DNA from 2 places in the Massilia sp. P1_C10 genome. Region 2 is predicted to be linked to the other one. Evidence: riboswitches for the same ligand, from Rfam matches in the RefSeq annotation. Region 2 holds a riboswitch; the other holds the start of a gene.

Region 1 (15,333 bases), 350 kb from region 2:
CCTGTCGACCAGCGCGGCGGTGTCGTCCCAGTTGGGAGTGACGAGGTAAAGGCCTTTCATGGGGATCCCTGCGAAGTAGTTTGAAAGGAGCGCAGCGGAATGCGCTGGCCATCGGCGATCGAATACGATTCCGCCAGCGCTCGGTGACAGTAAGCCTGCGCCGCCGTCAACGCGACCTCGATGGCGTCGCCGCACGCCAGCCGCGCGGCAATGGCCGCAGCCAGCGTGCAGCCGCTGCCGTGAAATTCGCCCGGCAGGCGCGGCCAGCGCCATTCCCGTTCGCCGCCCTCCCCGGTCCAGCGATTGACCACCATCGCGCCATCCGCGTGGCCGCCGGTCACCAGCACGTTGGCGAAATCGTCCGTCAGGACAGACAGCGCGCGCGCTTCCGGCAGGTTCGGCACGATCACCGTCACCAGCGGCAGCAATGGCGCCAGCGCCCCGATCGACGACAGCCCATCGCCGGCCCCGCTCGCGAGGACCGGATCGAGCACCACTGGCAATCCGTGGTTATCGCGGCGCAGTTCGCAGATCAGGGCGGCGATCGCCTCGGCGTTGCCGCGGCTGCCCGGAATGCCGATCTTTACCGCGCCGATCGCGATTTTGTCGATCAGCGCGCGCGCCTGTCGGCTCACCACATCGGCATCCACCGGAAGAACCTCGAACACGCGGTCGTTATCCTGCACCGTGACCGCGGTGATCACCGGCAGCGCATGCGCGCCCAGCGCCGCAATGGCCAGGATGTCGGCGGCGATGCCGGCGCCGCCGCTCGGGTCGGCGCCGGCGAACACCAGAACGGTCGGCCGCGTCACGCGAGGCGCCCTGTCATCGGCGACGAAGGCGAAGCGGCGAATCGCTTGGGGATGCGTCCGGCCAGGTAAGCCTCGCGGCCCGCCTCGACCGCCAGCCGCATCGCGCGCGCCATGCGCACCGGATCGCGCGCGCCGGCGATCGCCGTGTTCATCAGCACGCCGTCGCAGCCCAGCTCCATCGCGATCGCCGCGTCCGACGCGGTGCCGACGCCGGCGTCCACCAGCACCGGCACTTTGGCCTGCTCGATAATCAGCGACAGGTTCCACGGATTGAGGATGCCCATGCCGGAGCCGATCAGCGACGCCAGCGGCATCACCGCGACGCAGCCGATTTCCTCCAGCAGTTTCGCCTGGATCGGATCGTCGCTGCAGTACACCATCACGTCGAAGCCGTCGCGCACCAGCGTTTCGGCGGCGGCCAGCGTTTCGGGCATGTGCGGGAACAGCGTGCGCTCGTCGCCCAGCACTTCCAGCTTCACCAGCTTGTGCCCGTCCAGCAGTTCGCGCGCCATCTGCAGCGTGTAGACCGCGTCCTTCGCGTTGTAGCAGCCGGCCGTGTTGGGCAGGATCGTGTACTGCGATGGCGGCAGCACGTCGAGCAGGCTGGGCGCCTTCGGGTCCTGCCCTATGTTTACGCGCCGGATCGCCACCGTGACGATTTCGGCGCCGGCGGCGTCGGTCGCCTCGCGCGTCTGCGCCAGGTCGCGATATTTCCCGCTGCCGACCAGAAGGCGCGAGCGATAGGTCCTGCCCGCGATTGTCAGTTCCTGGTTCGATTCTTTCATGTCATTCTCCTGGTTCAGCCGCCGCCGATGGCGCGCACCACTTCGATCCGGTCGCCCGGCCGCATGCCGTGCTCGCGCCATTGCTGGCGCGGCACCACGCGGCGGTTGACCGCCAGCGCGAGCGCCTGGTTCGACAAGGACAGCGCGTCGACCAGGTCGGCCAGCGTCGCTTCAGGCGCCACCTGGTGCGGCGCTCCGTTCAAAATAATTTCGGTCATCGCGCGCCTCACTGCTTCTGGTAGATTTCGGCGCCGCGCTTGACGAATTCGACGGCCTTCACCTCCATGCCCTGTTTGAGCGCCGCGACTTCCGAGATCCCCATCCTGCCGGCGTACTCGCGCACTTCCTGGGTGATCTTCATCGAGCAGAAATGCGGGCCGCACATCGAGCAGAAGTGCGCCACCTTGGCCGAATCCTTGGGCAGGGTCTCGTCGTGGAACTCGCGCGCCTTGTCCGGATCGAGCCCGAGGTTGAACTGGTCTTCCCAGCGGAACTCGAAGCGCGCTTTCGACAGCGCGTTGTCGCGGATCTGCGCGCCCGGGTGTCCCTTGGCCAGGTCCGCCGCGTGGGCGGCGATCTTGTAAGTGATGATGCCGTCCTTGACGTCGGCCTTGTTGGGCAGGCCGAGGTGCTCCTTCGGCGTGACGTAGCACAGCATCGCGGTGCCGTACCAGCCGATGGTGGCGGCGCCGATGCCCGAGGTGATGTGGTCGTAGCCCGGCGCGATGTCGGTGGTCAGCGGCCCGAGCGTGTAGAACGGCGCCTCGCTGCACTGCTCCAGCTGCAGGTCCATGTTCTCCTTGATCAGGTGCAGCGGCACGTGGCCCGGGCCCTCGATCATCACCTGCACGTCGTGCTTCCAGGCGACCTGGGTCAGTTCGCCCAGCGTCTTCAGTTCGGCCAGCTGCGCCTCGTCGTTGGCGTCGTAGATCGAGCCGGGACGCAGGCCGTCGCCCAGGCTGAACGACACGTCGTAGGCCTTCATGATTTCGCAGATCTCTTCGAAATGCGTGTACAGGAAGGACTCGCGGTGATGCGCCAGGCACCACTTGGCCATGATCGAGCCGCCGCGCGAGACGATGCCGGTCAGGCGCTTAGCCGTCATCGGCACGTAGCGCAGCAGCACGCCGGCGTGGATCGTGAAGTAGTCGACGCCCTGCTCCGCCTGTTCGATCAGCGTGTCGCGGTAGATCTCCCAGGTCAGGTCCTCGGCCTTGCCGTTGACTTTTTCCAGCGCCTGGTAGATCGGCACCGTCCCGATCGGCACAGGGCTGTTGCGGATCACCCACTCGCGCGTCTCGTGAATGTGCTTGCCGGTCGAGAGGTCCATCACGTTGTCGCCGCCCCAGCGGATCGCCCAGGTCATCTTCTCGACCTCCTCGCCGATCGACGATGTGACTGCGGAGTTGCCGATGTTGGCGTTGATCTTGACGAGGAAATTGCGGCCGATGATCATCGGCTCGACTTCGGGGTGGTTGATGTTGGCCGGGATGATGGCGCGGCCGCGGGCAATTTCGTCGCGCACGAATTCGGGCGTGATCTCGTCGGGGATGCTGGCGCCGAACGACTGGCCAGGATGCTGGCGCCCCATCAGTTCGGCGAGGCGATTGCCCATCGGGCCGGACGCCCGCAGCTGCGCCAGGTACTCCTTTCGCCGCATGTTCTCGCGGATCGCGACAAACTCCATCTCCGGCGTGACGATGCCGCGCCGCGCGTAGTGCATCTGCGTGACGTTGGCCCCGGCGATGGCGCGGCGCGGCTTGCGCTGCAGGTTGAAGCGCATGTCGGCGGTGGCCGGGTCGAGCGAGCGTTCGATGCCGAACGCGGACGAGGGGCCGGCCAGCTCCTCGGTGTCGCCGCGCTCGGCGATCCACGGCGCGCGCGGGCACGGCAAGCCGGAGCGAATGTCGATCTTCACGTCCGGGTCGGTGTACGGGCCGGAGGTATCGTAGACGTAGACCGGCGGGTTCTTCTCGGCGCCGAAGGAGGCGGCGGTGTCGGACTGGCCGATTTCACGCATCGGCACCTGGATGTCGGGGCGGCTGCCTTCGACATAGACCTTGCGCGACATCGGCAATGGACGGATTGCGGCTTCGTCCACCGTCGCGGTGGCGGACAAAAATTTCGGGTTGGCGTTCATGTGGCTCCTTGGTAGCTTCTCGATGGTTTGAGCAGGAGCCAGCAAAGGAGTGAGGCGAGACGGCGCGCGGCCGGTGTCACCATGCTTCCCTTCGCTGGCATTATCCAGATCAGGTTCGGAGGGTATTTCTCACCCGCGCATCGCGTTCGCGACTTGCAGGACCCCTAGCGTTTGCCGTTGTTCGGCACGGACGATTCTAAACGCATTCTGAGCGTTTAGACAAGGTCCAAAAAAATTTAAGTAAGCGGTGTCCTACGCCCGCAGCCGCCGCGCGCCTATTATCTGGCCGACAACGGCAGTGCATGATGGTGCTCAGTTTGTTTCACAACAAGGAGATCACATGAGCAGCAAAGTCAGCAGCGGTCACAATCACACTCACGCCGAGAGCAAGCAGTCCGGCCAGCAGGCGCCAGGCAGTACGCCGCCAGCTTCGCGCAGCGGCGCCACCACTGGCGCGAGTCAGCAGTCCGACACGAGCAAGCAGAGCCAGAAAAGCGACAGCGGCAGCAAGCAGTCTGGGTCGAAGAGCGACAAATCCTGATCCCGATCGCCCAATAAAAAAGCCGACGCTTCGCAGCGCCGGCTTTTTTTATTTACCGCGGCCTGGGTTTAGCAGCAGCCCAGCATGCGCAGGCAGCATTCGACGCTGAGGCAGCAGTCCATGCTCGATGCGGCGGCGGCGGCCGAGACGGCCAACAGGGCAACAGCGGCGCCCACTTTGAACATTTTCGATTTCATCTTCGTTTCCTTGTTGTTTGATTTGAGTTTTCTGACAAAACCAGGATCATCCTAGTCGGGCGGCGTCCAGATCTCTTCCACGTGCGAACCAAGATGCACCGATTCCGATGGCAAGACCGGCGCGCGCATCGACGGTGCGGAAATCTGCTGGGTTACAGCCGCCGCCGCCGGTGGCAGCGGATCGGCGATGCAGCCCATCGTCACGCATTCGGCGACCGGGCAATGCGCGTCCATGCAGCAGATCTTCACGGACGACGCCATCACGGCCGCGCTGTGCAGCACGAAAACCAGGGCGATCAGAAGGAGGCGGATATAACGCATGAGCCGATTCTACCTCTGGGCGCGGCAGCTTGTCACGACATTCGTCTTGTCTAAATTATTATGAAACACGCATAAATGGTGCGTTATGATGGTCTTCAACGCAATCCGGCGCGGAGAAACCATGTCGGCAGGTAGAGCTCCATGAGAAAGAAGCGGGCCGCCATCGCATTGACGCTGGTGGTGGCGGCGTTCGCCGTCGGCGCGCCGGTGCTGCTGGCGATCCAGGAAGCGCAGCGCCAGGGGCGCGCCATCGAAACCGAGCGAGTGCTGGGCTATGCGCGCGACGTGCTGATGCGCACCGACGCCACCGCGGCCCAGGTCGACCGCGGCTTCAAGCTGCTGGAGGCGGCGCGCAACGGGGCGCCGTGTTCCGACGCGAACATCGACCTGATGCGGCAGATCGACGTGACCTCGAGCTACATCCAGGCGATTGGCCATGTCGAAGACGGCCGTATCGCCTGCTCCTCGATCGGCGGCGACCGCAAGGACCTGATGCTCGGCGGCGCCCCGGATTTCGTCACCGCGAACGGTGTGGCGATCTACAAGAACCTGCGCCTTCCCTTTGCCCCGCAGGTGCCGTTCATTGCGCTGGCGCGCAATAACTATGTGGCGATCATCCACAAGGACCTGCCGATCGACACGACCGTCAGCGGCCCCGAAGTGTCTCTGGCGATTTTCCTGTTGGGCGATACCGTTCCCATGGCATCGCGCCATTTCGTCGCCAGCGAATGGCTGCACCGACTGGGGACGCACAAGGCGGTGACGTTCGTCGATGGCCGGCGCCTGGTGGCTGCGGCGCGGTCCGACCGCTTCCTGTATGCCGCCGTCGCGGCGATCCCGGTCAGCGATTCCAACCACAGCACGCGCGAGGCCGCTCAACGCCTGGTGCCGGCCGGAGGGATCGCCGGCCTGATGCTCGCCGCGGCCGTGCTCCTGCTCGCCCGCACCCAGTTGTCGCTGGCGGCAGCGATCAAGACGGGCCTGAAGCGCAATGAGCTGTTTTTGCTGTACCAGCCGATCGTCGACATGGAGAGCGGCGCGTGGGTCGGCGCCGAAGCGCTGATCCGCTGGCAGAGGCGGACCGGCGAGCTGGTGGACCCGAACATCTTCATTCCGATCGCCGAAAAAAGCGGGCTGATCGAGCTGGTCACGCAGCGCGTGCTGGAGCTGGCCGCGCGCGACACCGGCGCATTCCTGCGGGGCCATCCGCATTTTCACCTCGCGGTCAACCTGTCGGCGGCCGACATGCATTCGCCACGGCTGCCGGCGCAGCTGGACGATTTCCTGAGCAAGACCGCGGCGGCGCCCGGCAACCTGGTGGTTGAAATCACCGAACGCGGCCTGCTGAATGTCGAACTGGCGCGCGAGATGCTGCGCACGCTGCGCGCGAAAGGCGTGCGGGTGGCGATCGACGATTTCGGCACCGGCTATTCCGGCCTGTCCTACCTGCAGACGTTGGAGGTCGACTACCTGAAGATCGACAAGAGTTTCGTCGACGCGATCGCGACCGAGGCGCCGACCAGTCACGTGGTCCAGCACATCATCGAAATGGCCAAGAGTCTGAAGCTGAAGCTGACCGCAGAAGGGGTCGAGACCGAGGCGCAGGCACGGTTCCTGCGGCAGCACGGCGTGGAATACGCGCAGGGGTGGCTGTTCGCGAAGCCGATGAAGTTCGTCGACATCGAGCGTGCGCTGGCCGCACGCTCATGACTGTTATGACGACTCGGCAAACCGCTTGAGCTTCCCGAGCGCGACGTCCCACTGCCCGCCGATGATCTCGAGTGCGCGCCGGGCCTCCGCGATGGCCGCCGGCTCCAGATGCCAGAGCCGCTCGCGCCCCAGCTTCACGTCGCGTACCACACCCGCTTCGGCCAGCACATGAAGGTGCTTGGTGACGGCCTGCCGGCTGATGTCGGTGCCGGCCGTGAGCTGCGCGATCGACAAGGCGCTGCCGGCGCACAGCAGCGCGACAAGCTTCAGGCGCGTCGGATCGCCCAGCGCCGCGAATACGCGCGGCACCACGTCGCCGTGCGGGGCGCTAGGCGCCGACATGGCGCACGATGTTATCCATCTGCGCATCCCAGCCGCCGCTGTTCATGCGGAACGCTTCGAGGCGGCGTTCCGCCGGCAGCTGGTCGAAGCCGGATTCCACCACTTTCAGCAGCGTGCCCTGGCCCGGTGCGTCGGCCAGCGTGAAGGTCACCAGCGTCGACTCTTCTGCGGAATAGTCGATCGCCGCATCGACTGCGGCGGGATGCCAGCGGAACGACAGCAGGACTTGCGGCTCGACCCGTTCGACCATCACGTCGAAAGTGAGATGCTCATAGCCGGGATAGGTAATCTGCCCGCGCGTGCGTTGGCCGGGTACGAAAACCTGGCCGGCCAGCTTCGCGCCGAACCAGGTGCCGAATTCCTCGGCGTTCGCCAGGGCTTGCCAAACGCGAGCGCGCGGGGCGTCGATGACGACGCTGCGCTCAATGCAATCGGTGCTCGAAATGCTTTTCATGCTGTTCCTCCTTCTGGTCATTGCGCAACCAAAAGGTTGCATTAACCCAGTATAGGAGGCCTGTCCGTAAAATGCAATCGATCGGTTGCTGGAATCAGGCAGGTTTTTGCTCGGAGCGCCGTGGCGAAAGCGGTAAAATGGCGGGATCATCGCAGGCGCCGCCGCCGCTCCATCCCCATGAAGAATAAATGACCACCGTTCCGACCGAAATCAACGCAGCCGCCATCAAGAACGGCGCGGGCGAAAAACATACGCCCATGATGCAGCAGTACCTTCGACTGAAGGCCGACTACCCGACCATGCTGCTGTTTTACCGCATGGGCGACTTCTACGAGCTGTTTCACGACGACGCCGAAAAGGCGGCGCGCATCCTGGGCATCACGCTGACCGCGCGCGGCGCGTCGAACGGCAATCCGATCCGCATGTGCGGCATCCCTTTCCATTCGCTCGATCCCTACCTGGCCAAGCTGGTCAAGCTGGGCGAGTCGTGCGCGATCTGCGAACAGATCGGCGATCCTGCCACCAGCAAGGGCCCGGTCGAACGCAAGGTGATGCGGGTCGTCACCCCAGGCACCTTGACCGACGCCGACCTGCTGCCCGAGAAGGCCGAGCGCCCGCTGCTGGCGATGTGCATGATCAGCCAACGCAAGGTGGTCACCACCGGCCTGGCGTGGCTGTCGCTCGCGTCCGGCGGCCTGAAGCTGATGGAGTTCTCGGGCGACGCCCGCACCGTCGGCGTGCGCCTGCAGCAGGAGCTCGAACGCATCGCGCCGGCCGAGATCCTGCGCGGCGACACCGGCGACCTGTTCGAAGACAGCGCAATCGCGCACACGCAGACGGTGCCCGACTGGCACTTCGACGTCGTCGGCGGCCACCGCGCGCTGCTCGAGCAGCTCGGCGTGGCCACCCTCACCGGCTTCGGCGCCGACGGCCTGGGCGCCGCGTTCGGCGCGGCCGGCGCGCTGCTGCGCTACGCCCAGTCGACCCAGGGCCGCGGCCTGCAGCACGTAAAAAGCCTGTCGACCGAAACCGAAAACGAATTCATCGGCCTGGACGCGGCCACCCGCCGCAACCTGGAACTGACCGAGACCATTCGCGGCCAGGAGTCGCCTACCTTGTTCTCGCTGCTCGACCACTGCCGCACGGCGATGGGTTCGCGCATGCTGCGCCACTGGCTGCACCATGCGAAGCGTGACCAGGGCGTGGCCCGCTCGCGCCACGAGGCGATCGCCGCGCTGGCCGGCAGCGACACCAGCGGCGCGCTGGCCGCCACGCTGGGCAACGTGCCCGACATCGAGCGCATCACCACGCGCATCGCGCTGCTGTCGGCGCGCCCGCGCGACCTGGCCAGCCTGCGCGGCGGCCTGAAGCAGCTGCCCGCGCTGCGCCGCACCGTCCAGCAAAGCTTCATCGCCGGCGTGCCGGCCGTGCTGGCGGCGATCCACGAGTCGATCGCGACGCCCGAATCCTGCCTCGACCTGCTGCAGCGCGCGGTCGCCGAAGAACCCGCGGCAATGGTGCGCGACGGCGGCGTGTTCGCGCGCGGCTTCGACGCTGAACTCGACGAACTGCGCGGCCTGTCGGAAAACGCCGGCCAGTTCCTGGTCGACCTGGAGACGCGCGAGCGCGCCCGCACCGGCATCGCCAACCTGCGCGTCGAGTACAACAAGGTGCACGGCTTTTACATCGAAGTCACGCACGGCCAGACCGACAAAGTGCCGGACGACTATCGCCGCCGCCAGACGCTGAAGAACGCCGAGCGATACATCACGCCGGAGCTGAAGGTATTCGAGGACAAGGCGCTGTCGGCGCAGGACAAGGCGCTGGTGCGCGAGAAGCTGCTGTACGACCAGTTGCTGGGCGACCTGGCGCCGCACATCGCCTGCCTGCAGACGATCGCGCAGGGCCTGGCGCAGCTGGACACGCTGACTGCGCTGACTCACCACGCGCTGCAGCACAACTGGTGCGCGCCGCAGTTGGTCGCCGAGCCGTGCCTGGATATTCGCGAAGGCCGCCATCCGGTGGTGGAGAACCAGATCGAGCGCTTCATTGCCAACGACTGCTGCTTCTCGAACGAGCGCCGACTGCTGCTGATCACCGGCCCGAACATGGGCGGTAAATCGACCTTCATGCGCCAGGTCGCGCTGATCACGCTGCTGGCTTACATCGGCAGCTACGTGCCGGCGACTTCGGCGACGATCGGCCCGATCGACCGCATCTTCACCCGCATCGGCGCCACCGACGACCTGGCGGGCGGCCGCTCGACCTTCATGGTGGAAATGACCGAATCGGCGGCGATCCTGAACGGCGCCACCGAGCATTCCCTGGTGCTGATGGACGAAGTCGGACGCGGCACCTCGACCTTCGACGGCCTGGCGCTGGCGTGGGCGATTGCGCGCCACCTGATCGACACGAGCCGCAGCTTCACGCTGTTCGCCACCCACTACTTCGAACTGACGCAGCTGCCCGAGAGCCATCCGACCGCATCGAACGTGCACCTGTCGGCGGTCGAGCACAAGGACAGCATCGTGTTCCTGCACGCGGTGCAGGCCGGCCCGGCCTCGCAAAGCTACGGACTGCAGGTGGCGCAGCTGGCCGGCGTGCCGCAGGGCGTGATCAAGGCGGCGCGCAAGCACCTGGCGCGGCTCGAATCGCAGGCGCTCGACACGACGCCGCAACTCGACCTGTTCGCGCTGCCGTGCGTCGAGCCGGACGACGACGTAGCGCCCGAGGCGCCCGGCGCCAGTGATCTGCAGGCAGCGCTGGATGCGATCGATCCGGACGCCCTCACCCCGCGCGAGGCGCTCGATCGGCTGTATCAGTTGAAGCGCCTGTCCGCATAATGGCGCGCCGCCACCAGCTTGCAGCGGTCGCGCTGGCCGTGCTGGCGACGCACGGCGCGTTCGCCGCCGCGCCGAAAAAGGTGGATCCAAACCAGCACCGGTTTGGCGTGATCGGCCACAGCTTCCACAACGGCGGCAGCGAGGCGCGGCTCAAGCAGGCGATCGCCGACGAAAGCGAATCGTCGCTGGCCTTCGTCGTCGTCACCGGCATCAAGGGCGCGGACGAACCGTGCAGCGACAAGCTGTACGCGCAGCGGCGCGAGCTGTTCGACGACGCGCGCCGGCCGATCATCGTGCTGCCGGCCGCCAGCGACTGGAGCGGCTGCAAGAACTCGGCCGGCCGCTCGCTGGCGATCGAACGACTGAACCGGCTGCGCGAAACTTTTTACAGCGAGCCGCATTCGCTGGGCGTGCGCAAGCTGGCGGTGACGCGGTTGTCGGCCAGCGCGAAGTTCCGCAGCTACGCGGAGAACGCGCACTGGCAGGTGGGCGACGTGCTGTACGCGACCATCAACCTCCCCGCCAACAACAACCACTTCCTGCCCGAAGCGGGCCGCAACAGCGAGTTCGAGGACCGCATGGTGGCCAACCGTTTCTGGCTCAATCGCCTGTTTGCGATGGCCAGGCGCGAGAAGCTCGACGCGGTGGTGCTGTTCTCGGAGGGCGACGTCAAGGCGCTGACGCAGCCGACCGGGCTGCGCGCGCTGCTTGGACGCGCCAGCAGCAGCAAGCAGGATGGCTTCGACGAGCCGCGGCGCCAGATCGCGGCGCTGGCGCAGAAGTATCCGGGCAAGGTGCTGCTGATCGATACCGATTCGGCGAAGAAGGGTTCGCCGGACATCGAATGGCGCGGCAACCTGGGGCACTTGAGCCTGGGATCGGGAGCGGTGGAAGTGAAAGTCACGCCGGGAGCGGCGTCGCCGTTCACGCTGAAGAACGCGTCGGACGAGAAGTGATTCTGGAAGGTGGGGTCAGGTCCGGTGGACCTGACCACGGGGTTGACGCAACGGCTTGAATCGCTGAAGTGATAGTGCAGCCGCCGGCGTCAAGAACAGGGTCAGGTCGCGCAGGACCTGGAAGGAGTCGAGCCTTGCAAGGCTCGACCGTTTCGCAGGAGCGAAGCTTCGCTTCACTAAACCCCTGCTACACCCCCGACCCACATCAGTGCACCGGGTGCGAGCGGAACTCGTCGCTGGCATCGCCGTCATCTTCGTCGCCATGGTGGTGGCCATGGGCGCCGTGCACGTGCTCGTGCTGGATCTCTTCTTCGGTCGCCGCGCGCACGTCGATCACCGACAGCTCGAAACGCAGCGCCATGCCCGCCAGCGGATGGTTGCCGTCCAGTACAACCTTGTCGTCGGCGATGTCGGTGACGGTGAAGATCATCGCTTCGTCGTCGGCGTCGGTGCTGTCGGGCATGCCTTCGAACTGCATGCCCACTTCCAGCGGCTCCGGCAGGCGGTTGCGCGGCTCGACCTTCACCAGCGCCGGGTCGTAGTCGCCGAACGCGTCGTCCGGCTCGATCTGGATGGTCGACGAATAGCCGACTTCTTTCCCATCGAGCTCTTCTTCGATCTTCGGCAGCGTGTTCTCGTAGCCGCCGTGCAGGTAGACCATGGGCTGACTGCCATCTTCGATCAGGTTGTTCTGTGCGTCCGACAGCTTGTAGTTGACCGTCACTACCGTGTTCTTGGCAATCTTCATCGCGCTTCCTTTCAGTGTTTTAGCAGACGGATTATACCTCCGCGCCCGCGTTCGCCCATAGCTGCACGGTTATAATGGCGCATGAAAAAAATCCCCCTCCTCGGCGACATCACGCCGGCCCAGTTTTTGCGCGATTACTGGCACAAGAAACCGCTGCTGATCCGCCAGGCCATCCCGGGCATGAAGCCGATCGTGCCGTTCGACGCGCTGGCCAGGATGGCGACCCAGAACTTCGTCGAGTCGCGCCTGATCACCCATTTCGACGGCGAATGGAACATGCAGCATGGCCCCCTGACCGACCTGCCGGCGCGCGACCGCAAGGAATGGACCATGCTGGTCCAGGGCGCCAACCTGTACGACGCCCGCGCCGACGCGCTGCTGCGCCAGTTCCGCTTCATCCCGGACGCCCGCCTCGACGACCTGATGATCAGCTTCGCCTCCGACGGCGGCGGGGTCGGCCCGCACTTCGATTCCTACGACGTGTTCCTGCTGCAGGCGCACGGCAAGCGGCGCTGGCGCATCGGCGCCCAGAAGGACCTGTCGCTAGTGGACGGCATGCCGCTGAAGATCCTCAAGAACTTCAAGCCGCAGGAAGAGTTCGTGCTGGAGCCGGGCGACATGCTGTACCTGCCGCCCCATTACGCGCACGACGGCGTGGCCGAGGGCGAGTGCATGACCTACTCGATCGGCTTCCGCTCGCCGTCCTACCAGGAACTGGGCGAAGCCTTCCTGCAATTCATGGCCGATTCGATCGACCTGCCTGGCCGCTACGCCGATCCGGAGCTGGAGGCCTCGGCCAAGCCGGCCGAGATCCCGCGCCACATGCTCTCGACCATCGCCGATGAATTGAACAAGGTGCGCTTCACCGAAGAAGACGTGACGATCTTCCTGGGCGAGCACCTGTCGGAGCCGAAGCACAATGTGTTCTTCACCGGGCCGGCCAAGCCGCTGACGGTTGGCCGCTTCGGCGAGGCGATCGCCAAGCGCGGCGTGGTACTGTCGCTCAAAACGCTGATGCTCTATCGCGGCAAGCACGTGTTCATCAATGGCGAGTCGTTCGCCGTCGGGCGCGCGGACAAGGCGCTGCTCGATACGCTGGCCAACACGCGCATGCTGTCCGGCGAAGCGCTGGCCGGCGCGTCGGACGATGTGATGGACGCGCTGTACACCTGGTACCAGGACGGCTGGGTGGAACTGGGCTAAGTCCGGCGGCGGCGACCAAAGGCTGGGGTCAGGTCCGGCGGACCTGACCCCGAACTTGACGCTGAGGCCAGCAAAAGGGGGACACATGGATGCACCGATTGCCGTGAAATTCAATTCGCACGCCGAATTCGGCGCGCACTTGCGCGAATGCCTGGCGCGCTCGAAAGGCGTGCTGGAGATGTTCGATCCCGACTTTTCCGTGTTCCCGCTCGGGCAGGCCGACGTCGACGCGGCGCTGCGCCACTTTCTCGCCGCCGGCGGCGCACTGGTGCTGGCGATGCACCGCAGCGCTCATATCGAGCGCGAGTGCCCGCGCTTCCTGCGCCTGCTGCGCGATTACGGCCACCGCGTCGAATGCCGCGCCACGCCGCCCAATCTGCACCAGCTGACCGATTCGTTCTGCATCGGCGACCAGGTCCACATCGTGCGCCGCTTCCACTCGGATCATATGCGCGGCGAGGCGGCGTTCGATAATCCGGCGGCCTGCGAAATCAGCCTGGAACGCTTTGCGGCAATCTGGCTGGAGTCACGCCCCTGCCTCCACCCCACTGTTACCGGCCTGTAAAGGTCGACCGAATTTTGTGGGGAAAACGGCATTTATGCAGGGCGGATCGCTGGCTATAAACATATTGTTACAAAATGAACGTTGTTATCAGCTTAGAAAATTCCATAAAAGCATCTTTCGCCTATTGCGGAGCACCAAATTTCGCTATAATATCGGGTTAGGAAGTTTCCGTTGTCTGTCAAGCACCATCACAGGTACGAAAGCTGACGAGAATATCCTAACGAGCGATAATTACCGGTAATTATTCATCGCAATAACGTTGTCTCTACTTTTGAATTAAAAAAGGAAAACCCATGAAAAAAAATCTGCTGATCATCTCCCTGCTGGCTGTCGCTCTGGCTGCTTGCAGCAAAAAAGAAGAGCCAGTTGTTGTTGCTCCAGCTCCAGTAGTCGAGACCCCAGCTCCTGCAGCTGCTCCAGCCGCTACCCCAGCTGCTGAAGCTGCTGCTGCCGCTTCGTCGGCTGCTTCGGCCGCATCGTCGGCTGCTGACGCTGCTTCGGCTGCTGCTTCGGCTGCTTCGGCTGCTGCTTCGGCTGCTGCGAAGTAATTTGCTCATGGCAAAGAAAGACCGGCCTTCGGGCCGGTTTTTTTACGCCTGTACGTTTGGGGTCAGGTCGCGCCCAACCTGACCCGAACACCCGTAAAAAAACCGGCCTGGGCCGGTTTTTTTATTCCCATGTAAGGGTTACTTCAGCTCGTCGCCCAGCAGCCTGAGGATCTTGGCGCCGGTCGGCGTCGTCTCCGGCTTGCCGTCGTTGGTCTGCACCGTCACCTGGCTGGTCGATGCGCCAGCCGCCGACTTCACCGACACGCGATAGCGCTGCGCTTCTTTTTCCTTGTCGGCAGCCGCGCCGAAGGTGAACAGCTTCTTCAGGAAGCCGGTGGTGCCGGCCAGGTCGGGATCGACGTAGCGCACGAAGTACACGCCGTTGACGCGGTCGCGGTCTTCCACCGTGAAGCCGACGCGGTCGAGCGCCAGGCCGACACGGCGCCAGGCGCGATCGAAGCCTTCGTCCACTTCCACGGTCGAGCCGACCAGCTTGGCGTGGGTCGCCTGCAGCGGCGCGTTCTGCACTGTCGAGGTGACCGCCTTGACGTCCGGCGTGCCGGTCAGGCGGGCGGTCAGCTTGGCCAGGAAAGCCGCTTCCAGGCCCGGGTCGTTCGGACGCGTGGTCCACTGCGGGATCTCTTTTTGCGGGCCGGTCAGCACTTCCTCGGCGCCACGGTGGCTGATGTAGATCTCGGTGCTGCCGTCGGCGGTGCGCTCGAGACGGGTGCGGAACTTGTCGCGGCGGCCGGTGCCGTAAGCCGAGTCGAACACCTTGCCCAGGGTGTTGCGGATGAAGTCCTGCGGGATCTTCGAGCGGTCCTCGGCCCAGTTGGTCTCCATCACACCGGTGGTCGCCGACTCGGTCTCGATCGTGAAGCCGGAATCGGCCCAGAACTCCTTCAGTTGCGGCCACAGCTGCTCAGGGGTCTGCTTGACCACCAGCCAGCGCTGGTTGCCGTTGCGCTCGACCTTGACGGCCGCGTTGCCGACCGCGCCGATCGCGTCGCCGCTGGCCACCACCGCGGGCGCCGCGCCCTTCTGCTGCAGGCCCGACGCCGTGGCGACGCCGCGGCCGTCAGGAATCGCGTAGCGGTTGTCCTTTTGCAGCTGGGTCAGGTCCGGCGGCACGTCGAGCGGGGCGGCCTTCTTGGCGCCGCGGTAGTCG
Region 2 (15,333 bases):
CTGGAACACGAAGTTCGCGTCCTTCATCGGGATGTCCGCCACCAGCTTGCGAACCGAGGTGTTCGAATTGATGTCGTATAACATGCTGTGGCCGCTTTCGCCCCACAGATGGCCACCGAGGAAGATGTGGCCGTCGCGGCTCAGCGGGATGTGTTCCACTTCGCCCCAGCCGTGATCGTCGCCGTAACGGTCGCCCCGGCTCGACTGCCGGAAGCCCTTGTAGCCGTACAGGTACTCCGGCTTGGTGCCGTCCAGGTCGACCGCCACCACTTCGCCGGTGCGCATCGGCCGTTCGCGCAGGCCTACTTCCATGCCCTTTTCGACGATCAGGCGGCGGTTGCTGATCCACTGGAAATCGACCGGGATTTCGAAACCGGGCAGGCCGATGGTGCTGACGACCTGCAGGCCGGGCAGCGCATACACCCGCATGGTCGGCACGCTGCGCTCACCGCGCTGGATGCGGACGTTGACGGCGATGTGTTTGCCGTCCGGCGAGATGCGCGGCTGGCTGAAGCGGATCGGCTCGACGAAGGCGTCGATCGGCACCAGCGGATCGGCCGCGTGGGCGAGTGTCTGGACTGCGGCGGCAAGGATGGTGCAGGGTAGCAGGTGGCGCAGGCGCATCTTCGGACTCCAAGGGTGGCGCGCCGCCGGTTGCGGCGCGGGAAAGATTGCGAAAAAGTATATCCACGACTTTCCTAAAAGCAAAGCAACTTTTTGTACAGAGCAAGAATGCGACAATTATGCGAGATCTTGCATAATTTCATCGCCTGCCGCATACTGGACCGGCCCATGAACCAACTCAATCATCCCGCCCCCGAAGAACTTTCCATGCGCGCCGCGCTGACGGACGCGCTCGAGGCGTGGCTGGAGCATTCCGGCCTGACCCAGACCGCGGCGGCGGCGGTGCTTGGCACCACCCAGGCGCGGGTGTCCGAAATCAAGCACGGCAAGACCGCGCAATTCAGCCTCGACCTGCTGGTGCGCCTGGCCGCGCGCGCCGGCATGCAGCCCCGATTGACCCTGACCCCATCCCGATGAACGACACGCTTCCGCTGTTCGGCTTTGCCACCACCCCGCTTGAACTGATTTCCTTTGTCCTGTCGGTCATCACCGTGCTGCTCAACATCCGGCGCAACCACTGGGCCTGGCTGTTCGCGATCATTTCGTCGGCCGCTTACGGCGTGGTCTTCTTCAATTCGCGCCTGTACGGCGACGCCGGCCTGCAGGTCGTCTTCATCGTCGTCTCGGTGTGGGGCTGGTACAGCTGGCTGCACGGCGGCGCGGAAGGCCAGGTGCTCGACGTCACGCGGCTCGACCGGCGCGGCTGGATGATGTCGCTGGCCGGCTGGGCGCTCGGCTTCCTGGTGCTGTCCTGGTTCCTGAAAACGTGGACCAACACCGACGTGCCCCATACCGACGGCTTCCTGACCGCCGGCAGCCTGCTCGGCCAGGTGCTCCTGTCGCGCAAGAAGGTCGAGAACTGGCACGCCTGGATCGCGGTCGACGTGCTGTACGTCGGCCTGTACGTGTACAAGAACCTGGTGCTGACGGCGATCCTGTATGCGCTGTTCGTCGTCATGGCGGTGATCGGGCTGCGCGCGTGGAGCCGGGTGGCGCGATGAGCGTGAAGCGCATCGCCATCCTGGGCGCCGAATCGACCGGCAAGTCGACGCTGGCAACGGCGTTGGCAAGCCGCTACGGCACCGTCTGGGTGCGCGAATACCTGCGCGAGTTCGTCGAGACCGAGGCGCGCGTGCCCTTCGAACAAGACCAGCTGGGGATTGCGCAAACCCAGCGCGCGCGCGAGGATGCGGCCGAGCCGATGGCGCAGCGCTTCTTGTTTTGCGACACCACGCCGCTGATGACGGCGGTCTACAGTGGCGTGTACTGGGGCCGCGTCGACCCGCAGCTGGACGCGCTGGCCCGGCATCACGACTACGCGCTGACGCTGGTGGCGGCGCCCGACGGCCCGTGGATACCGGATGGCCTGCAGCGCGAGTCGGCAGCGGTGCGCCTCGAGGTGCACCAGGCGCTGGTCGAGCGGCTGGCGCGCCAGGGCATCGCCTACACGCTGCTGGAAGGCGGCCTGGATCGGCGCCTCGAGCGCGCCGCCGGCCTGCTCGAACAAATCGATCACTGAATCAACCGCGAGAATCCGTCGATGAAGAAAATTCTGTTGTTGACGTCCCTGGTCTTAAGTGCGCAGCACGCGCTCGCCGACACCGGCTACTACCTGGTCACCACCTATCCCAACGAAGGGCAGGTCTCGGCCGACTTCAAGTATTGGAGTGCCCACCCGACCGGCAAGACAATGCGCAGTGCGCCCGAACTGGGCCTGGCATGGAACGTCAGCTCGCGCTGGTACACGGAAGTGACGGCGCAGTGGTTTCAGATGAGCCCGGGCTCGAATCACCTGTCCGCGATCGAATGGCAGAACGACTTCATGCTGACCCAGGGCGAATTGCCGGTCGACGTCGCTTTCCACACCAACGTCGAACGGGCCGCCGACGGATCGGGCGAAATCGGCGTCGAATATGGCCCGGTGCTGCAGACCGAATTCGGGCGCACCCAATTGAACGTCAACGTGTTCCTGCAGCGCCACCTGCGCGTCGCGCCGGCCGAGCCGACCACGATCGCCTACCAATGGCAGGTGAAGTACCGCTGGATTGAAAAGCTGCAGTTCGGCGTGCAGGGCTTCGGCGAGATGGGGAAGTGGAACGACTGGCTGCCGCGCGAGCGGCAGTCGCACCGCGCCGGGCCTGTCGTTGCGGGCAACTGGCTGCTGGCGGGCGGACATGAGTGGAAGTACGAAGCGGCTTACCTGATCGGCAAGAACTCCGCACGCAACGCCAAGAGCGTCGCGATGCGGATCCAGTACGTTTTTTAGAAGTCGAACTGCGCCGATGCGCGGAAGGTGCGCGGCGCGCCGGTCAGCAGGTAGCCGCCCAGCGCCGGCGTGACGTCGCGCCAGTAGAACTTGTCGAACACGTTGTTGACGCCGAAGCGCAGCGTGGTCGACATGCCGCCCACGCGGGTCGCGTACGACGCACCCAGGTCGAACAGGTGGTAGGCCGGCACGTCGACCGTGTTCGCCAGGTCGAAGTACTTCTTCGCCGAATACTGCCACGCCGCGTTGACCTTCAGGCCCGCCACCGCGGGCACCGCATACTCCAGCCACGCGCTCGATTTGAAGTTCGGCACATCCGTGACGCGCTTGCCGTCGAAGTCCGCCTGGCCGGTGCCTTCCTGTTCGGTGTGCAGCGCCAGCAGCGACGCGCCGTATTCCAGGCCGGCGAAGACGCGGCCCTGCGCCGACAGCTCGAAGCCGCGATGGGTCGATTCGCCGCGGCGCACGTAGGTGCTGATCGATTCGTCGGTGAACTCGTGGCCCTTGCGGATCTGGAACAGCGCGGCCGAGACAACGGTGTCCTTGCCGATCACTCCCTTGATGCCCGCTTCGATCTGCCTGGAGCGGCTCGGCGCCAGCGCCTGGTTTTCGTTGGTGAGTGGATGCGCCGGATCGACGGGTGCAATGCCGCCGTGCTCGAGGCCATGGGTCAGCGCGCCATACACGTTCCAGTCCTGGTTGACGCCATACACCAGCGCGACGTTCGGCAGCGCGAAGCCTTCGTCGGTGTGGGCAAGGCCCTGGTCGCGTTTCACCTGCACGTAGCGCAGGCCGGCGTGCAGTTTCAGCTGCGGCGACAGGGCGGCGATATCCTGCACAAACAGCGCGCGCTCGTTTTCGTTGCGGTCGTCCGGTCCGGGAATCAGGGTGCCCGGCGCGGGCGGCACGATGATGTTGTGGTAGATGTTGCTGAAGCCCGCGTACTCGTAGACGTAGTCGTTGGCCTTGTCGTGGCGCGTGAAGAGCGACGCGCCGGCGGTCAGGTCATGCCTGACCGCGCCGGTGGCGAATTTTCCCTGCACCATGGCTTGCGCGCCGAACGGGGTCTTGCGCTCGCCGACGCTGCGGTAATCGTAGACGTCATAGTCGCCGTTCGAGCAGAAGCCAGGGTAGAAGCCCTCGCCCTCGTTGCTGCAGCCGTAAGGGAAGGCGGTGAAGTCGTCGCGCTTGAACCAGTGCTTGTTCATGCTGACGCTGGCCTTCCAGTCGTCGCTGAGACGGTACTCGAAACGCAGCCCGGCGTTGGTGCTCCTGGTGTCGACCGGCCTGGCCCACGGCTGGTCGTTGAGCAGCATGGCCTGCGAGATCCCGGTCGGCAGGCTGACGTTCCGGATCAGCTGGTAGCCCGGCACCGACAGCTGCGACTTGTGCTGGTAGTCGAGGTCGAGCTGCAGCAGCGCGTCCGGCGTGATCTGCCAGTCGAAGGCGCCGGAGACGAACTGGCGCTCGCCGTCGGCGCCCTTGACGTAGGAGCGCAGCTTTTCGGCGGCGGCGTTGATGCGATAGCCGAAGCGGCGATCTTCGAAGCGGCCGCCCAGGTCGATCGCGCCGTACAGCGTGCCGCGCTCGCGCACTTCGAACGTCGCCGAACGCAGGGCGGTAGCGGTCGGACGCTTGGTGACGTAGTTGATGATGCCGCCCGGCGCGGCGACGCCCGCCTGCAGGCCGGCCAGGCCCTTGAGCACTTCGATGCGCTCCTTGTTCTCCAGCGGGATCTGGGTGTCGCCCGGGATCGCCAGGCCGTCCTTGCGGTAGCTCGAGGTGTTATCCAGGCTGAAGCCGCGGATCGAGAAGTTCTCGGCATAGCCGACCGCGTTGTACGAATCGCTGACGGCGGCGTCGAGCTTCATGGCGTCGGTGCTGTTGTGGATGCCGAGGTCCTGCATGCGCTGGCGGTCGATCACGCTGACCGAGGCCGGCGTTTCCAGCAGCGGCGCCTCGGCAAAGCCGCCGATGGCGACGCGTTCGCTGCCGGCCGGCCTGGCGCCGGTGATGACCACTTCCGTCATGGTGGTCTGGGCGATGGCGGAACACGCCTGCATGACGGCGAAGGCGAGTACGGAATACTTCAGGATTGGTTGGGACATTGTCTGCTCGTTTCATGCACCGGACGCGCCGGTGCGTACTATAAAAACCGGAGCCAGACGGGAGGGGAGCGGACAAAGGGGGAACTACTTTGCGCTTTCCTACGCTGGCATTATCCAGATCAGGTACGGAGGGTATCTCTCACCCGGAACGCATCCCGGGACCCCTAGCGAGCGCAGAGTTTATCATGAACCGATGGGGCGCGTGTTGCCGGCTGATGCAGGCGAAGACGGCTCAAAAAGCGGAAGTGATCTCGCGGCCGGGCGCATGCGCGGGCACCGGCTTGGGAACGCGCTTGAGCTTGGACTCGAGCATGGCGCGCGCGGCCTCGCCGATTTCGTGCCAGTGGGCGCGCCGCGTGGCTGCCCGCTTGCGGTGCTTGGCCGGTATTTCCGACAGCGGCTTGAGACGGTACGGCAGCGCGATCAGCCAGCACGGGCCCGGCTGCTCGACGCCGCCGAGCAGCTTCCAGACATTGTCGTAGGCGGCCTCCATGCGCGCGGCGCGCTCGGGCGAAGCGCGATATCCGACCGGATGAAAGCTGTGCTTGATCGCGGCGATCTGCGTCATGCCGACGGCCAGCGCCACGCCCTGCATGGCGGCGGTGCAGAACAGGCTGGGCGAATTGTGCGGGAAGGCCTGCTCGAACGCGGCGATCGCCAGGTGCGACTCGGGTGGGCTGCCCTGGTTGCGCGCCACGAACGGCAGCAGAGGCGCGGCCACGCCGGCGAAGCGGCCGTCGATCCAGCTGAAGCTGAGGCGGTGCAGGCAGGTGCCGTCGGCATCGAACATGATAGTCAGGTCGCCTTCGGCGTCCATGCGCGAGGCCATCGACAGCGTGATGGCGAAGCGGCAGCCGTTGGCGCGGCGCTGCCACAGCGTCAGGCCGCCGGCGCGGTAGACGGCGTATTTGTAGGCGGTGTTGAAAGTCTCGTCCTCGAAGCCGTAGTGGCGCAGCACGCAGGCAATGCGCGCGCGCCGGCCAAGCTCGCTGATCAGGTAGTACTTGTGGCTGAGGTGATGGAACAGGTCGTCGTTGGGCGGCGCGGCGACGTAGTTGCGGTAGACGTCGAGCCGGCACAGGCGCCGGTGCTCGCTGCGGTAGAGCAGCACGCGCAGGCTGCGCGCGATGAAGGCCAGAGAAGATTTGATTCCGTATCGCGCACGCCGGGTCAGCCACTGCTTCACGAGTTGAGCGATGATCATCGGGGCGGCTCCGCGGTTGTCGAAAAGTGCGGGCCGCCCGGCAGCATGGCCGGACAACCCTCACTTCATCTTGACTTACCTTTCGGATCGAGCGGTGATCTCGCTCAATGGAGTTACTTTTCCGCTACCGCCTTCATGCTGGCCAGGCCCTTGTCGAAATCCTTGCCGATCATGGCGTCCATGCTGGTGAAAACGCTCATGACTTTGGTCATGAAATTCATCGGGCCGGCCATGTTCCAGGTCACTTGGGTCTCGGCGCCCTGCGGCACCAGCACGAACTCGGTGGTGTTGCGCGACTCGAACGGCTCCTTGAACAGCAGGTCGATCTTCGTGCTGGCCGGGCTGGCCGCCTCGGTGATCTCCATGCGGCCCTGGCCGACGTCCTTGTTGCCTTTCCACTCGTAGATGGCGCCCTTGCCGGAGGCGGCGCCGCTGAAGGTGCGCTGCATGGCGGGGTCGAGCTTCTCCCATGGCGACCAGCTGGCCCACTGGTGGAAGTCGGTGATCAGCGGGGCGATTTTTTCCGGCGTGGCCTTGATCGTGACGGTGCGCTTGACCGTGTAGGTGTCCGGCTTCGTCATGGCGATGCCGACGATGATGACCAGGGCTGCAAATATGACGAGTGCGATTTTCTTCAGCATGTTTTTCTCCTTGTTGATGGCCTCTTGTGACCGCTCTGCGACGGTAGCCGGAGACTAGCACGGAAGCCGGCGCCGGCGAAAGGAATTTGGCCGATAATCGAAGGCCCGGCAAACGATGGAGGCGGCGATGGTCTACCAGCTGTATTACTGGCCCACGATCCAGGGCCGCGGCGAATTCGTCCGGCTGGCGCTCGAGGAAGCGCAGGCGGAGTATGTCGACGTCGCGCGCGGGCGCGACGGCGTGCGCGCGATGATGAAGCGGATGAAGGAGGCCGGCACGCCGTCGTTCGCGCCGCCGTTCCTGGCGGCCGGCGACCGGCTGATCGGCCAGACCGCGAACATCCTGATGTTCCTGGGCGCCGCGCATGGACTGGCGCCGCGCGCGCAGGCGGGCCGGCTGTGGGTCCACCAGCTGCAACTGACGATCGCCGACCTGGTGGCCGAAGCGCACGACACCCATCATCCGATTTCGTCCTCGCTGTATTACGAAGACCAGAAGAAGGAGGCGAAGAAGCGCGCCGCCGACTTCCTGGCCGAGCGGGTGCCGAAGTACTTCAATTATTTCGAGGGCGTGCTGGCGGCGGCAGGCAAGGGCGGGCATCTGAATGGCGCGAAGCTGACCTATGCCGACCTGTCGATGTTCCAGGTGATCGAAGGACTGCGCTATGCGTTTCCCAAGGCGATGGCGCGGATCGGGCCGCGGTATCCGCGGCTGATGGCGCTTCGCGAACAGGTGGCGGCAAGGCCGAACATCGCCGCTTATCTTATGTCGAAGCGGCGGATACCGTTCAATGAAGAAGGCATCTTCCGCCACTATCCCGAGCTGGATAAATAGGTCAGGCAGCGTGCCGGAGTTGTTCCGGCGCCGGCGCCGCCGCCGCGTCGCGCTCGTCGAGGCAGGCGGCCAGCGTGGTCAGCGCCAGCGCGCCCAGCACCACCCCCGCGCCGATCCACGGCGTGGCCATCAGGCTGAGATGCGCGACCACCAGGCCGCCGCCCCAGGCGCCCAGCGCGATGCCGACGTTGAAAGCGGCGATGTTCAGGCCCGATGCCACGTCGACCGCCCGCGGCGCGTCGTGCTCGGCGCGCTTGACCACATACACCTGCAGGCCCGGCACGTTGCCGAAGGCGACCGCGCCCCACGCCAGCACCGTGGCCAGCACCAGCAGCTTGTGCGGCGCGGTGAACGTCAGCGCCAGCAGCACCGCCGCCAGCAACGCGAACACGATCTGCAGCGCGCGCAACGGGCCCTTGCGGTCGGCCAGCCTGCCGCCCCAGATGTTCCCGGCCGCGACGGACACGCCGTACACCAGCATCACCAGGCTGATCGACGACGCGCCGAAGCCCGAGACTTCCTGCAGGATCGGCGGCAGGTAGGTGAAGGCGATGAAGGTGCCGCCGTAGCCGAGCGTGGTCATCGCATACACCAGCAGCAGGCGCGGCTTGCGCAGCACCGCCAGCTGCGTCATCAGCGGTGCCGGCTCGGCGCCTGCGATATCGCGCGGCACCAGCAGCGCGCTGCCGGCAATCGCGAGCACGCCCAGCAGCGACACTGCGAGGAAGGTCGCCTGCCAGCCGAAAGCCTGGCCGATCCAGGTTCCCAGCGGCACGCCGGTGACCAGCGCCACCGTCAGGCCGGAAAACATCAGGGCGATGGCGCTGGCCGCTTTCTCCTTCGGCACCAGGCTGGTGGCGATGGTCGAGCCGATCGAGAAGAACACGCCGTGCGCGAGGCCGGTCAGCACGCGCGCCGCCATCAGCGTGGCGTAGCCGGGCGCCTGCCAGGCCAGCAGGTTACCGATGGTGAACAGCACCATCAGGGCGATCAACAGCTGCTTTCGCGGCACGCGGCCGGTCAGGGCGGTCAGCACCGGCGCGCCGACCGCCACGCCGAGCGCGTACAGGCTGACCAGCAGGCCGGCCGAGGGGACCGACACGCCGACGGCGGCGGCGATGGTCGGGATCAGGCCGACGATGACGAATTCGGTGGTGCCGATGGCGAATGCCGACAGCGTCAGCGCCCAGAGTGCGAGTGGCATGGTGGTTCCTTAAATGAGAGAGGCATGCAGTGTGGGCGCGCGCGGCGCAAAGAAAAATCCCCGGCCGTACAATAGACTTTTGATCTGGAGTCACAAATGATCGATGTCGATGCACTGATTGCCTTCGCGACGGTGATAGATACCGGCTCGTTTTCCGCCGCCGCCGAGCGGCTGGGGCAGACGCCGTCGGGCGTCAGCCGCACCATTTCGCGGCTGGAGGCGCAGCTGCAGATGACGCTGATGCATCGGACCACGCGCCGCCTCGACCTGACCGAGGAGGGCAGCTGGCTGCTGGCGCGCGCGCGCTCGGTGATCGCTGAACTGGAAGACACCGAGGCGCAGGTGGCGGCGCGCCGCTCGCAGCCGTCCGGCCTGGTGCGGGTGAACGCCTCGACGCCGGCGCTCAATCACCTGGTGGCGCCGCTGGCCGCCGATTTCCTCGACGCCTACCCGCTGGTGAAGCTGGAGCTGACCGGCGGCGAGACCGTGGTCGACCTGATCGAAGAGCGCGCCGACATGGCGATCCGGATTGGACCGCTGGCCGATTCGACCCTGAATGCGCGCCGGCTTGGCAGCAGCCGCGTGCGCCTGCTGGCGGCGCCGGCGTACATCGCGCGCCACGGCTGCCCGCGCGACGTGGCCGACCTGCCGGCGCACCGGCTGCTCGGGTTCACCGCGCCGGCCTCGCTGAACATCTGGCCGCTGGCGCATGCTGGCGGCGAGGGCGTGGCGGTCAGCCCGGCGGTGACGGCGTCGAGCGGCGAGACGCTGCGCCACCTGGCGCTGGCCGGCGCGGGCATCGTGCGGCTGTCCGATTTCCTCACGCGCGACGATGTCGCGGCCGGCGCACTGGTGGAGGTGATGCCCGAGCTTACCCTGGCGTGGTCGGAGCCCGTGTGGGCGGTGTTCTACAAGCAGGGCGCGCTGGCGCCGCGGGTGGCGGCGTTGGTCGAATTCCTGGCCAGGCAGCTGGCCGAAGCCAGGCTCGATCCGTAACGCGGCGACGCGCGCTGTTGCTTGTTTTCCGATCGGGCCTGGGCGAAACCAGTCGAATGTGACCTGAATGGAAATGGAACGGATTTCAAAAACCGCGGCCTCAATGTTGACTTGAGGTATTTGCCTTGTGGCGACATTTCGCTTTTGCCATTGCGAAAATCGCTATCCAAACAGGCTACTCGCTTTGGCATGCCTTCCTGCAAACGCCACCGATACGCCCCGTTCAGGGGCCAATTGCTGCCACAAAAGCAGCATTACGCTTTCGTCACAAGCTTGATGTTCATGATTCGCGCAGAAGCACGAAATTGGCGTGACTTACGGTTATGAGGGTCAAACCTCAATATTCTCGTATGAAACAAATCCATTGAAATAGACCATAAATCGATAGCTTATCGACACTTTGATAATTTCTTACGGGCAGATAATTGACAAAACGCAATCCAACCAATTATCCCAGGAGTGTCAAAATGGAACAGTTCGACGCAGTGGCAGCCATCCCTTCCCGCACCGCCCGCATGCTCGCTGGCGCCGTCGGCCGCACTCACGAGCAGGCGATCGAGCGCCTGCCATTCACCATCAAGCGCGTCCAGAGCGACGACGACATGCGCCTGGCGGTGCAGATCCGCCATGCCGCGTATGCGCGCCACATCCCTGAATTCGCCCAGACCCTGATCGAGCCGGAGCACGCCGATTACGAAGACGACTGCGTGGTACTGCTGGCGCAGTCCAAGCTGGACGGCTCGGCGCTGGGCAGCCTGCGGATCCAGACCAACCTGCACCGCGCCTTGTCGGTGGAAGATTCGGTGGCGCTGCCGGCCTACCTGCAGGGACGCCGCCTGGCCGAAGTCACCCGCCTGGGCATCGGCGAAGGCCGCATCGGCCGCGTCGTCAAGGTGGCGCTGATCAAGGCCAGCTTCGAGTATTGCGAAGCCAACAATATCGAATACGCGGTGGTCACCGGCCGCGCGCCGATCGACCGTCAATATGAACAGCTGCTGTTTTCCGACGTGTTCGAGGACAAGGCGCCGGTCCCGCTCAGCCACGTCGGCAATATCCCGCACCGCGTGATGCAGTTCGAGATCGCCACCGGCGAGCAGCGCTGGACCGAAGCGGGCCATCCGATGCTCGGTTTCTTCCGCCACATCAAGCATCCGGACATCGATATCGGCGCCCGGCGCACCCCGCGCGTGCGGCCTTCGCGGCTGGCCCGCCCGATGGCGCCGCCGTCGGTGGTGCGCGCCCGGGAAATGTTGCTCGCCTAAATTTATTCATATTGCATTACAGTATCAATTTTTGCGGTATCCTTCGCGTAGAATAAACGTTTGTCCGTCTCAAAAACGGGCGATTTCTCCGCAGTTGGATACCGCTAATGCCAGATACGAATTTTGAGTTGCGCAAACCGCTGCCTGCGCTCGCCCAACGGGCGATAGCCAAGTCGCTGCGTCTGTTCGCCTTCTATATAGTGCCTTTGGGGATCGCCCTGATGTCGGTGATCGCGATGGCGCTGTGGAATAGCCATTACGTCGCCAGCGGCGAACAGCCGCTCCCGTTCAAGGTCGTCGCGCAGAGCGGCGCCCAGCTGACCCCGGCGGCGGCGCTGGCCGCGCTGCAGGCGCGCCGCACCGTCGAAGCCTACGACACCCACCTGTCCGAGGCCCCGGTCTGGTTCAGCTTTACGACGCTGGGCAAGCCGGGCGATGCCGACGCCGTCGAATTCCCGTCGCGCCACGCGCTCGACATGGCGTGCTGGGACCAGGCGTCCCTGCAATCGCTGGGCGCGACCACGCGCAACACCGCCAGCGGCGCCCTGGCGCCGGTCAAGGCCGGCTTCGCCCTGAACCTGACCGTGACCCCGGCCCACGTGCTGTGTCGCGCCAGCTTTGTTGGGCCGGCGCACTTGACCGCGCTGCAATGGCCGGCCGACCAGCTCAATCTGTCGGTGCAGGGCTACCACCGCAAGTCCGGCCTGCTCGACGGCGGCATGGTCGTGCTGGCCCTGTTCGTGCTCATCACCGCGCTGATCAACCGCCAGATGCTGTACGTGCTGTTCGCCGGCTGGCTAATCCTCAACCTGCGCGCGGCCGCGCTGTCGGCCGGCTGGGACATCCAGTGGCTGGGCCAGATCGTGCCCGAACAATTCCTGATGCTCAGTCGTGCCTTGACCCTGGCGATGTACCCGGTCGTCACGCTGGTGCTGTTCCAGACCCTGTTCGGCAAGGACCTGCTCAAATCGCGTTACGTGATGCCGCTGCGGATCGCCGAATGGTGCTGCCTGCCGCTGATCGCCAGCTCGATGTTGTTGCCTTACCACATCTTCCTGCCGGTCCTGTGGGTCATTACCGGACTGGGCGTGTGCGTGATGGGTGCGGCCCTGTTGAGCATCATGTTCCGCTCGCACACCCGCGCCGCCTTCTGGTTCGCCGCTTCGTTCGTCGTCACCTTCGCCGCCGGCGTGGCCGAAGTGGTGGCCGCCGCGCTCGGGCTGCGCGAAATGGTCGGGGTGATCAACAGCGTCACCGCCGCGCTCGCGTCCAGCCTGCTGGCCGCGCTCGCCGTGGCCGAGCAGATGCGCCTCGAGACCGAACGCCGCATCGAAGCCCAGGAGCAGCTCGAGCACGCCTACGAGGCGATGCCGGTCGGCCTGTTCACGCTGGACGTCTACGGCCACTTCCTGTCCACCAATCCGGCGCTGCGCAAGATGCTGGGCGAGACCAAGATCGTGGCCGGGCGCACCCGCTGGAAGCAGTTCTTCGCCGAAGGCGTGTGGAGCCAGCTGCACGACATGGTGCACACCCACGCCGACGCCGAGATGGAAATCCAGAACCGCGACGGCACCAAGCGCTTCCTGGTGCGCGCCACGCTGGCGCGCGGGCGCATCGAGGGCGTGCTGGAAGACACCACGGAAAAGGCAAAGGCAACCGAACAGTTGCGCTTTATGGCCAACAACGATCCGCTGACCAAGGTGTTCAACCGGCGCGGCATCGAGAAGATGTTCGACAGCCTGGCCGGCTCGGTCGCGGCCGGCAAGCCGCTGGCGCTGGCCTACCTCGACCTCGACCGCTTCAAGCTGATCAACGACCTGTTCGGCCACGGCGCCGGCGACGAAGTGCTCAAGCAGGTGTGCGAACGGATGCAGACCATGCTCGCCGGCGGCCAGCAGATCGGCCGCGTCGGCGGCGACGAATTCGTCATCGTGATGCCCGACACCGCGGTGCCGCTGGCGTCGCTGATCTGCCGCGGCATCGTCGACCGCATCGGCAATACGCCGTACCGGGTCGGCGACAAGGCTTTCCACGTGCGCGGCTCGATCGGCCTGATCGAAGTAAGCGCGGGCATGCAGATCAAGGATGCGGTGTCGAACGCCGACCGCGCCTGCCGCGAAGCGAAGACCGGCCGCAAGGACGGGCTGGTGGTCTACGAGCGCAACGCCTCGGCCTTCCATGAGCGCGAAGCGGAGCTCGAGCTGGTGGCGCGCCTGTCGTCGGCCAATGCGACCGAAGGCATGTTCCTCGAGATGCAGCCGATCATGTCGCTGAAGGCGCCGCACGAGTCGCTCAATTTCGAAGTGCTGCTGCGGATGCGCGAAAAGGACGGCAGCATCACCCCGGCCGGCCCGATCATTTCGGCGGCCGAGAAGAGCGGCCGCGCCGGCGTGATCGACCGCTGGGTGCTGGCGACCACGCTGGCCTGGATCCAGAACAACCTGCAAAGCCTCCCCAACACCCAGTTCGTCTGCATGAACCTGTCGGGCGCCTCGCTCAACGACGAGCGCTTCGTGCAAGACACCATCGACATCCTGGGCCGCCACGTGCACGTGGCCAGCCGCCTGTGCATGGAGATCACCGAAAGCGTGGCGCTGCACGACCTGGACAACACGCGCCGCTTCATCGACCAGGTGCGCAACTTCGGCGTCAAGGTCGCGCTGGACGACTTCGGCGCCGGCTACACCTCGTTCTCTTACCTGAAGGAGCTGCCGGCCGACGTGCTGAAAATCGACGGCAACTTCATCGTCAACATCAACGACCATCCGGCCAACGTCGCCATCGTCGAGGCGATCGTCAACCTGGCGGTCAACCTGGGCATGAAGACGATCGCGGAGTGGGCCGAGGACACGGCGACGGTGCGCACGCTGGCCGAGATCGGGGTCGATTACGTGCAGGGCTGGGCGGTGTCGCGCTCGCAGCCGCCGGAGCGCATGCTGACGGCCGCGTCTTCCGCCAGTTTCATTCAGAACGAAGAATTGGCGCAGCTGGTGCGCACGCTGGGCGCGGCCAGCAATGCGCCGGTGGTGGAGACGCCGCGCCAGCACGACCTGCACTAGGCGCGGTCACATTCAGTTGACGCCGGCCAGGCGCTGATGGCGCAATGCCGACGAGGCTTCATCGAGCACCTGCATGCTGGTGCGCGCGGCCTTCAGCGTGGCGGCGTCGCGCGACAGCATCTTCGCGCGGGGCAGCGTGGCGGCCCAGCTGTCATGCTGGATCACCGGCGGCGCGTAGGCGATGCGCTGAACGCGGCGCGCCGGCGCCGCCTGCAGGGCGGGCGAGGCTTCGGACGGCAGCGCCGCCGGCGTGTCGGCAGCGCCCGCCACCAGCACGGTCTGCACACCTTCGCTGCACTGGTTCTCGGTCAGCGTGATGCGGCCATTCTGATCGACGCACTTGACGATGTCGGCGCCGGCAAAGGCGGCGGACGCTGCCAGCATGGCGGCGAGGAAGATGCTGGTGCGTACTGTTGGGCGGTTCATGGTGATGCTCCTGTCTGGCGAATGTCTTGCGATGAACCCAGTATCCTCTCTTGTAAAAAAGATATCTGTTCGCCATCTCACAAGCCGTGGATCGTCTGTGTGTAGGAGCTGTCTTGCAGGATTTGCGCAGTGGAATGCACTGCTTGGGGTTAATGCGGGGCGTCGGGCGGGGAGGTGCTGCGACGGGGCCAGGTCCGTGGGACCCGGCCCCCATGCTGCTTACTGGCGATTCGGATTGTTCGGGCGATTGTCGAGCGCGTTCGGCACGCCGTCGCCGTCCTTGTCGCCGCGTGCCCATGCGCCGCGATGCATTTCCCAACGGCCATCACGCTCGGCCCAGGTCGGCTGATTGTAGTGGTAGCCGCGGCGAACTTTGATCCAGGTGCCTTTCACCCAGACGTGGTGATTGCGGCGCCATTCCCAGTGACCGTTTTGCCAGACATAGCCACGGCGCGGGGCCGGGATGACTTCGTCGCGCGGCGCAGGCGGCGCTTCGCGCACGACGACGACAGCGGCCGAAGCCGGCGCGGTGACGACGGCGGCGCCCATGGTGGAACCGGCGATCAGGGTTGCAAGCAGCAGTTTCTTCATCATGATGAATCTCCTCGTTGGTTGATGTACTAACGTTATAGAGTGTTCATCGAGAAAGGTATGTGCGCTTCCGCGCTTAGGCATGTAACAGATGTGTCCGCTTGGAGCCGGGTATTT

What was found. Region 2 has a riboswitch for thiamine pyrophosphate ahead of AC1D02_RS05480 (TonB-dependent siderophore receptor). Riboswitches for the same ligand answer to the same signal wherever they lie in the genome.
Region 1: linked by a shared signal. The riboswitch ahead of thiC (phosphomethylpyrimidine synthase ThiC) and the one ahead of AC1D02_RS05480 (TonB-dependent siderophore receptor) in region 2 are both predicted to bind thiamine pyrophosphate.

The regions. Positions count from the first base shown of each region.
Region 1 is NZ_JBFUAC010000002.1:619,305-634,637, forward strand. Features, by position in the region: gene thiE (thiamine phosphate synthase) at 1-60, opposite strand, end outside; gene thiD (bifunctional hydroxymethylpyrimidine kinase/phosphomethylpyrimidine kinase) at 57-812, opposite strand; gene AC1D02_RS07135 (thiazole synthase) at 809-1,597, opposite strand; gene thiS (sulfur carrier protein ThiS) at 1,612-1,815, opposite strand; gene thiC (phosphomethylpyrimidine synthase ThiC) at 1,824-3,737, opposite strand; TPP riboswitch at 3,807-3,913, opposite strand; gene AC1D02_RS07150 (hypothetical protein) at 4,078-4,278, shown strand; gene AC1D02_RS07155 (hypothetical protein) at 4,347-4,475, opposite strand; gene AC1D02_RS07160 (hypothetical protein) at 4,527-4,796, opposite strand; gene AC1D02_RS07165 (EAL domain-containing protein) at 4,938-6,506, shown strand; gene AC1D02_RS07170 (ArsR/SmtB family transcription factor) at 6,510-6,848, opposite strand; gene AC1D02_RS07175 (SRPBCC family protein) at 6,835-7,302, opposite strand; gene mutS (DNA mismatch repair protein MutS) at 7,491-10,145, shown strand; gene AC1D02_RS07185 (hypothetical protein) at 10,145-11,101, shown strand; gene AC1D02_RS07190 (FKBP-type peptidyl-prolyl cis-trans isomerase) at 11,307-11,849, opposite strand; gene AC1D02_RS07195 (JmjC domain-containing protein) at 11,931-13,052, shown strand; gene AC1D02_RS07200 (DUF7931 domain-containing protein) at 13,138-13,617, shown strand; gene AC1D02_RS07205 (hypothetical protein) at 13,911-14,165, shown strand; gene bamC (outer membrane protein assembly factor BamC) at 14,304-15,333, opposite strand, start outside.
Region 2 is NZ_JBFUAC010000002.1:267,149-282,481, reverse strand. Features, by position in the region: gene AC1D02_RS05505 (S9 family peptidase) at 1-624, opposite strand, end outside; gene AC1D02_RS05500 (helix-turn-helix domain-containing protein) at 793-1,041, shown strand; gene pnuC (nicotinamide riboside transporter PnuC) at 1,038-1,625, shown strand; gene AC1D02_RS05490 (AAA family ATPase) at 1,622-2,143, shown strand; gene AC1D02_RS05485 (hypothetical protein) at 2,165-2,890, shown strand; gene AC1D02_RS05480 (TonB-dependent siderophore receptor) at 2,887-4,998, opposite strand; TPP riboswitch at 5,078-5,174, opposite strand; gene AC1D02_RS05475 (DUF535 family protein) at 5,231-6,202, opposite strand; gene AC1D02_RS05470 (SRPBCC family protein) at 6,316-6,843, opposite strand; gene AC1D02_RS05465 (glutathione S-transferase) at 6,971-7,678, shown strand; gene AC1D02_RS05460 (MFS transporter) at 7,680-8,882, opposite strand; gene AC1D02_RS05455 (LysR family transcriptional regulator) at 8,979-9,878, shown strand; gene AC1D02_RS05450 (hypothetical protein) at 10,346-11,140, shown strand; gene AC1D02_RS05445 (EAL domain-containing protein) at 11,248-14,199, shown strand; gene AC1D02_RS05440 (DUF4124 domain-containing protein) at 14,212-14,625, opposite strand; gene AC1D02_RS05435 (YXWGXW repeat-containing protein) at 14,845-15,219, opposite strand; gene AC1D02_RS05430 (threo-3-hydroxy-L-aspartate ammonia-lyase) at 15,332-15,333, opposite strand, start outside.